Linked DNA regions of Gemmatimonas phototrophica. The protein of the gene in region 1 interacts with the protein of each later gene in a pairwise test. Links are inferred from orthologs where the notes say so. Each region holds a gene or a part of one and is shown on either strand. Other genes may lie near its edges.

What was found. The genes of interacting proteins can lie anywhere in the genome.
Region 2: the proteins of leuS (region 1) and ligA interact in binary tests that used the Escherichia coli proteins (3 or more experiments, as listed by UniProt). The link is inferred for Gemmatimonas phototrophica from one-to-one orthologs.

What each region holds. Positions count from the first base shown.
Region 1 is NZ_CP011454.1:766,828-770,894, reverse strand. Bases 316-3,412 are described here. They hold leuS (leucine--tRNA ligase), read right to left. Parts: upstream 3,032-3,412; coding sequence 599-3,031; downstream 316-598. Other genes in these bases: GEMMAAP_RS03290 (glycosylasparaginase), read right to left, coding at 3,326-3,412; GEMMAAP_RS03300 (hybrid sensor histidine kinase/response regulator), read right to left, coding at 316-573. In the rest of the region: more of GEMMAAP_RS03300, read right to left, coding at 1-315; more of GEMMAAP_RS03290, read right to left, coding at 3,413-4,067.
Region 2 is NZ_CP011454.1:1,175,311-1,179,167, forward strand. Bases 578-3,464 are described here. They hold ligA (NAD-dependent DNA ligase LigA), read right to left. Parts: upstream 3,092-3,464; coding sequence 1,064-3,091; downstream 578-1,063. Other genes in these bases: GEMMAAP_RS04855 (hypothetical protein), read right to left, coding at 578-971; GEMMAAP_RS04865 (YtxH domain-containing protein), read left to right, coding at 3,187-3,464. Outside these bases: GEMMAAP_RS04850 (phosphoribosyltransferase), read left to right, coding at 1-398; more of GEMMAAP_RS04855, read right to left, coding at 420-577; more of GEMMAAP_RS04865, read left to right, coding at 3,465-3,504; GEMMAAP_RS04870 (hypothetical protein), read right to left, coding at 3,564-3,857. UniProt on the Escherichia coli protein: DNA ligase that catalyzes the formation of phosphodiester linkages between 5'-phosphoryl and 3'-hydroxyl groups in double-stranded DNA using NAD as a coenzyme and as the energy source for the reaction.

The sequences.
Region 1 (4,067 bases):
GAATTCTTCGATGCCAGCCAGCAGATAGAGCGTAAAACCGATGAAGACGGCGGTGGTCCCCGGCTCACCCAGCATACGCAGCTGCCAGGTGCGATACATGCTCAGCGCCAGAAATCCAAACGGGACCAGCGCGAGCATATTGCCCAGCAGCGAGAGGGTGCTGCGCTGGAAGTTCACATCGAACGCCGGCACCACGAGCATGGAGGTTTCCGCCGAGGCAACCTCGCCGCTGATGGAGGCGATCAGGGCGACGAGCGTTCCCCCTATGGTGATGCGGCGAACCCACGGCGGCAACGAATCCCACCGTCCGTTGGGCCCCATATACGTGAACACCAGCCACGCCGCTCCGTGGAGAGTGGCAAAGACCAGATTGAACTGCAGACTCCAACTGGTATTCACCGACTCCGCTGCCCGCAGGGCCGCGAAGGCATCGACCGTACTGTAAAGACCCGCCGTCAACGTGACTGCCCCGAACCAGCGCACACGGCGCCAGCGCGGGGCCCGACCGAGAATCGAGAGCAACGCCGTCGTCGAGAATTGCAGCGTAAGGCTGACGACGGCGATAATGAACATCACGTTCATCGGTGGAGGGCGAAGGTCACACGACGATATTCAACAAGCGCTTGGGGACGAAAATCACCTTCTTGATCTCGCTGGTCACAAAGCGCGCGACGCCCTCGTCAGCCAAGGCGAGAGCCATCGCCGCGTCCTGCGTAATTTCCACCGCCACGCGGATCTTGCCACGAACCTTGCCGTTGACCTGCACCACGAGGTCCACTTCGTTGTCCAGCAGCATGGCCGGATCGAACGTGGGCCAGCCGGCGTCGAAGACGCTCCCGATGTGCCCGAGCTGCTCCCAGCATTCCTCGGCCAGGTGCGGCGCATACGCGGCGGTGAGCTGCACCAGCGACAACACCTCATCACGATGCGGCACCCGGTCGCTGCGCCGTACCGCGTTGAGATACTCCATCATGGCGGCGATGGCGGTGTTGTAGGCCAGATTGGCCGTGTCTTCGCCTACCTTTTTGATGGTGCGATGCAGCTTGCGCAACACGTCCGCATCGGGGGCACCCTCGGTGGTGGCGTCACGCACAGACGTCCAGAGGCGGTCGAGGTAGCGACGCACGCCACTGATGCCCTGATCGCGGAAATCGCCGCCTTCCTCGTACGGGCCGAGGAACATGAGATACATGCGGAACGCATCGGCGCCCCACTCTTCCATGTACACGTCGGGGTTGATGACGTTGCCTTTCGACTTCGACATCTTCGCGCCTTCACGGATGATCATGCCGTGCGCGCGAAAGCGTGTGAACGGCTCTTCGAAATCAATGAAGCCGCCGTCCTTCAGCACCATGGTGATGAAGCGCGAGTACAACAGGTGCAGCACGGCATGTTCGTTGCCGCCAATGTACGAGTTGACCGGCAGCCACGTCTGGGTGCGGGCGGCATCGAACGGCACGTCACTGTTGTTGGCACTCGGATAGCGCAGGAAGTACCAGGCGCTATCGAGGAACGTATCGCTCACGTCGGTTTCGCGGCGGGCCGGCTTGCTGCAGGTGGGACAGGGCACGCGGTACCACTCTTCGTGACGGGCGAGCGGCGAGATGCCGCTGTCATCCGGCTTGAAGTCGGGAATGAACGGCAATTCCACCGGCAGCTGTGACTCGGGCACCGGCACGGCGCCGCAGTCATCGCAGTAGATGATGGGAATGGGGGGGCCCCAGTAGCGCTGCCGCGAGATGCACCAGTCGTGCAGGCGAAAGTTCGTTACCGCCTTCGCATGCTGCTGGCCTTCGAGCCACGTGGTAACGGTGCGCTTGGCGTCCTGCACCGCGAGTCCGTCGAACTCGCCCGAGTTCACCAGCCGGCCCTGCTCATCGTCGGTGAAGGCGCTGTCGCCGAGCGGCGTGTCGGCGTGATCGTCGGGACCCGCCACGACACGCACGATGGGCAGGTTGAATACCTGCGCGAATTCGAAGTCGCGCTCGTCGTGTCCCGGCACGGCCATGATGGCGCCGGTGCCGTACTCCATGAGCACGTAGTCGGCAATCCACACGGGAATATTCTGTCCCGTTGCCGGATTCACGGCGTACGCGCCGGTGAAGACGCCGGTCTTCTCCTTGCTGCTCTTGCGCGAAATGAGGTCCTGCTTCTTGGTGGCATCGACGTACTGCGCCACTGCGTCGCGCTGCGCATCGCTCGTGAGCGCGCCCACAAGCGGATGCTCTGGTGCGAGCACGAGATACGTGGCGCCGTAAATCGTATCAGCGCGCGTCGTAAACACCGTCACCGACGCATCGTGTCCGGCAATACTGAAGGTGAGCTCGGCGCCTTCCGACTTGCCAATCCAGTTGCGCTGCGCCTGGCGCGTCACGTGCGACCAGTCGAGCCAATCGAGGTTGGCCAGCAGGCGCGGCGCGTACTCGGAGATGCGGAAGAACCACTGCTCGAGGAAGCGCTGCTCCACCGCCGTGCCACACCGTTCGCAAAGTCCGTTCTCCACCTGTTCGTTGGCGAGCACCGTCTTGTCGGTGGGGCACCAGTTCACGGCGGCGGCTTTCTTGTACGCGAGTCCCTGCTTGTGCAGCTGCAGGAAGACCCACTGCGTCCACTTGTAGTAGTCGGGGCGCGAGGTATCGACTTTCTGGTTCCAGTCCACCATGAAGCCGGCGCGTCCAAGCTGTCGCGTGAAGTTGGCGACGTTCTTGGGCGTGAGCTCCATGGGGTGGGCCCCCACCTTGAGCGCGTAGTTCTCCGAGTGAATGCCAAAGGCATCGAAGCCAAGCGGCTGGAAGACGTCGTGGCCGAGCAGCCGGTGGAAGCGGGCGGAGATGTCGCTCCCGGTGAACGCGAAGAGGTTCCCCACATGCAGCCCTTCGGCGCTGGGGTAGGGGAACATCATGAGCGCGTAGAACGGATTTGCGGGCGCGTCGAGCTTGGCGGTATTGGTGCCGCGTTCGGTCCAGCGCGCCTGCCACTTGGGCTCAACGGCAGACGGGAGGTACGGCGTGGGGGCGTCGATTTCGGACATTCCGGCAATTTAATCAGTCTCGACGGTGGACTGGCGGCTTCGTGGCTCGGCGGCCCGGCCCGGGCAGAGCCCCGGCGCGTCGGCCGGCGCCGGCTCACTCGGACCCGATCCGCTCGTGCAGTTCGGCGGACGCCAGCACCCGCACCTCTCATCGTCGTGGTCATCTCGCCGCTCACCGTCGATATCCATCGCACCTCGGGGCTCGCAACGCTCTCACGTCCACCTCTCACCTCTCATCCCGGTGCCACCGGAGGCGGGCCGCGTCCCGCGGCCGGCCGACCCGCGCACCGACGGTCAGCGCTGGTACAGGTACGCCGCCGTCTCCAGTCGCGCCCCGCGTTCGTCGCACACCGCGAACTTGCCGCCGGAGTACAGCGTCGCGCCCCCGAAGTCGCCGCTCTTGGTGAGGGCGTAGAACTCGAGGTCAAAGCGTGGGCGCCCACCCGGCCCCAGGAGGCGGGTCTCGGTCATGGCCACCACCCGCTCCAGGGCCTTGAGGCAGGCCGCCTGCGGCGCCATCCCCTGGCGCATGAACTCCACAATGAGGAACGACGCGCAGGTCTTGATATTGGCCTCACCCCGCCCCGTGCTCCCCGCCGCCCCGACCGTGTTGTCGCAGTACTGCCCGGCCCCGACAATAGGCGAATCGCCAATGCGCCCCGGCACCTTCCAGGCCATACCACTGGTGGTCGTCACCGAGCCCAGGTCGCCGGCCGCGGTCACCGCGTTCATGTTGATCGTGCCCGTGGTGAACTTGATCTTGATGTCGTCGTTGTGGTCGAGCCAGGCATCGCTGGCGTTGAGGCGCGACTTCCATCGCATCCAGTCCTGCCGGGACTTTTCCGTGAGCAGGTTCTGCTCCTTGAAGCCCATGGCGCGGGCAAAGCGTGTGGCCCCCTCCCCCACGAGCATGACGTGGTCGGTGTAGTCCATGACCGCCTTGGCCACCAGCGACGGGGTGGCAATGCCTTCAATGCACGCCACGCTCCCCGCCCGCTTCGTGGGGCCGTGCATGCAGGAGGCGTCGAGCTGCACC
Region 2 (3,857 bases), 410 kb from region 1 along the record:
CGGCCGGGGTCGTTCCTGGCGCCGCCGTGGCAGCCATCCTCGACCTGCCATTCCACTCCATCCTCATTTCGCGCCGGTACCATGCCGAACAGGTGCGGGAGACTCCGGCCGTTTTCGGGGCCGCTCCGGCCGATGTGCGTGGAAAACGCGTGCTGCTGGTGGATGTCACCTGCGATTCCGGCGCTACCATGCGACTCGCCGTCGGCTCGGTGGTGAACGCCGGTGCCCGGGAAGTCCGGACGGCCGTGAACGTCAAGACCGGGAGCTACCCGGTGGACTACCACGCAATGGCGACCCAGTCCATGATCGTGCTGCCGTGGGACCGTGAAGTGTTCGTGGACGGCGAGTTGGAGCCGAACGCGAAGTATGTGGGGCTGGTGCCGGAACGAGTCGATTAGGACTCGCGTGGGGCGGCCAGCTTACGCGCTCGCTGCCGCCCGGTCGTACGGAATCCCGCGTTCCATGGCTTCCCAGACGTAGCCCATCACGTCCACTGAGCCCAGCAGAAAACGGGAACGCCCGGGGCCGGCCGTGCCGGTGTCTACTTCCAGCACGCTGATGGGCGCGCTGGCGAGCCGGCCAAAAAACCCGGCAAAGAGGCCGGTGCTTACCAGGCATCCGCCCGCATTGTCCGACGCTTCGCCCCATTCCGATACGTCCAGGGCCATTACGGCATCGCTGAGGGCGTGGAGTTCCACGCGGCCCCACCCGATGCCGTGAAAAAACGCTTCCAGCAACCAGGGAAAACGCTCGTCCGACAGTTTGTCCGGGTGCGACTCCCCCTGCTCGGACAGCCAGGTGGCGAAATGGCCATACAACGCCGTCCCGGCAGCGTAGCCGGCGTCGCGAATGGCGTCCACGGGGAGGACGGTGGCGCCGCCGTGTGCGGCCAGGGCGGACTGGCGCAGCCCGGCGAAGAATTCGACCGGGAGCGCGACCGTGCGGGGCTGGGTGCTGGTGGCGAGGCTCATGCTTCCGTGACGCTCGCCTTCTGCGAGCGTCACGTCAAGGCGTCCGGGGTGTGACGCTCTATGCTGGCAACGTATGGAATGGATCGGCTCGCTTAGCTGTTGCTGGCCCGGGCCATCAGCTCGGCCTCGTCAATTACCTCGATTCCCAGTTCGCGAGCCTTCTCCAGCTTGCTCCCCGCCTCCTCCCCGGCTACCACGAACGTCGTCTTTCTGGACACGCTGCTGGTGATCCGCCCGCCGGCCTTTTCGATCAGCGCCGTCGCTTCGCCCCGACTGAGGGTCGGCAACGTGCCGGTCAGCACCACCGTGGCCCCGGTAAACGGGCCATCGGCCTGCACCGCGTTGGGCTCGTCGAGGCGCAGGCCGTGGGCCTGCAACTTGGCAAGCAGCGCGCGCGCCGTGGGATCGGCAAAGTAGCTGGCCACACTCGCGGCAATGATATCGCCGATGCCACGCACCTCACCCAACTGCTCGGGAGTGGCCGCCATCATCGCCTCCAGTGAGCCGAAGTGGCGCGACAGCAACTGCGCCGCCTGCGCCCCCACGTGCCGGATGCCAAGTCCGAACAACAGGCGGGACAGCGGCTGCTGTTTTGAGGCCGCAATCGCGGCCACCAGATTTTCGGCGCTCTTTTCGCCAAAGCGCTCGAGCGACACGAGCTGCGCCACCGTGACGTCGAAGAGATCCGCAAAGTCGTGCACGAACCCGGCGGCGAGCAGCTGCTGAATACGGGCATAGGACAAGCCGTCAATGTCCAAGGCGTCCTTGCTGGCAAAATGCACCAGCGCTTCGAGCTGACGCCCGGCACAGGCCACGTTGGTGCAGTAGCTGGCGACATCGTCGCCGTACCGCACCACGGGCGCTCCACATTTGGGGCACTCGGCGGGAATGCGCCACGGCACCTCCGTTCCGTCGCGCCGCTCGGGGACCGGACCAAGCACATACGGAATGACGTCACCAGCCCGGACCACCTGCACGTAATCGCCTTCGCGCAAATCCTTGGCCGCAATCTGATCGGCGTTATGCAGCGATGCATACGTCACCGTCGCGCCACCAACGTCTACCGGCTCCAGGACGGCGAATGGCGTGAGCACGCCCGTGCGTCCAACGTTCACATCAATCTGGCGCAACCGGGTCACCGCCATGTCCGGCGCAAACTTGCGCGCTACGGCCCAGCGGGGCGTCCGATCATTGCGAATGCCCAGCTCATCCTGTACCGCCAGCGCGTTCACCTTCACCACACCACCATCAATCGCGAAGCCCAGCACGGCGCGTGTCTCGTGTTCCACCGTGTGCGCCCAGCGGCTCACCTCGTCCATCGTCAGGCAACGCTGACGGTGCGGCGCCACCGGAATACCCCAGGCCACGAGCGTCTCCAGCAGATCCCACTGCGTTGCGGCCGGCACGCTGCCGTCCGGCAACACGGCGGCGTAGCCAAAGAACCGGAGCGGGCGCTGGGCCGTGATGGACGGGTCAAGCTGGCGCATGGAGCCGGCCGCGGCATTGCGCGGGTTGACATATACCGGTTCACCGGCCGCCACACGTGCCTCATTCATCTGCTCGAAGCCCGCGAAGGGCAGGTACACCTCGCCACGAATTTCCATGAGTGGAGGGTGACCGGTGCCGCGCAGCCGCAACGGGATGCCACGAATGGTGCGAATGTTGAGTGTGACATCTTCGCCTTCCGTACCATCGCCCCGCGTGGCGGCGGTGGTGAGCACGCCCTCTCGATATGTCAGGGCAATGGCCGCGCCGTCGATCTTGAGCTCCACGGTATAGCCACTGCGGTGAATGGCATCCCCAACCACCCGCTCGATCGACTGTTCGAAGGCCAGCAACTCGGCGTGGTCGAAGGCATTGTCGAGGGACAACATGCGCACCAAATGCCGATGCGTCCGAAACGCGGATTGCACCGGGGCTCCCACGCGTTGGGTTGGTGAATCTTCTGTGCGTTCACTGGGGTACTGATCTTCGATGGCCTGCAATTCACGGAACAGGCGGTCGTACTCCTGGTCCGCCATGGCAGGCTGGTCGAGGACGTAGTACTCGTATTGCGCGCGGGCGAGCTGATCCCTGAGCTCGGCGGCGCGCTGGGTCGTGGCAAAAGGGACGGCAGGCATGTCGGGAATTTACCTCTGGTGCGCGGAGCATCCGAGTCCGACTGTTCGTCTGTCCGGCCTCACTTCAAGACGCGCCTTTGGCGCGGGAGGATAACATGTACGATCGCACGGATGATCACGACGGGGAACAGGGGCAGCCGGGCACACGTCGGCTGGATGGGCGGGCGCTGGGCATTGGCCTGTTGATTGGGGCGGCCATTGGCGCTGGTGCGGCGCTGCTGATGGCGCCGGCAGCAGGCGAGACCACCCGCCGGCAGCTTCGCCGCGGGGCCCGCCGCCTGTACGAGCGGAGTAGCGAGGCGGTGTCAGACCTGCGGGAGGACACCGATCGCATGGCCCGTCGGCTTGCTCGACGTGGGCTCAAGCGCAGTCGCGAACTGGCGCGCGAAGCCCGTAGCAACGTCGGATTGTAAGCACGTCATCTGATGTCGGCAGCAGCAGGCGGCGCACATGCACGCGGTGCCTCCGCGAGTCAGCGCATCCGGCGAAGTTCGTCGCCTGCCTGCTGCCGATAGCGCGGGTCATTGGCGTCCATGTTGGCGCAATTCAGCGCCGCCCGGTAAGCGGCGCGGGCATCATCGGCGCGTCCAAGGTCGCGATAGATGCGCGCCATGTCGAGGCGGTGCACGAGACGGTCAGGCTCGACTTGCACGGCGAGCTCCATGTATCGCACCGCTTCCGGCCAGCTGGCCGTGTTGAAGATCTGACCGCCCAGAAACGTTTTGGCCACGGCGCGCGTGAATCCGTTGAGGCGCATGATCTCGGC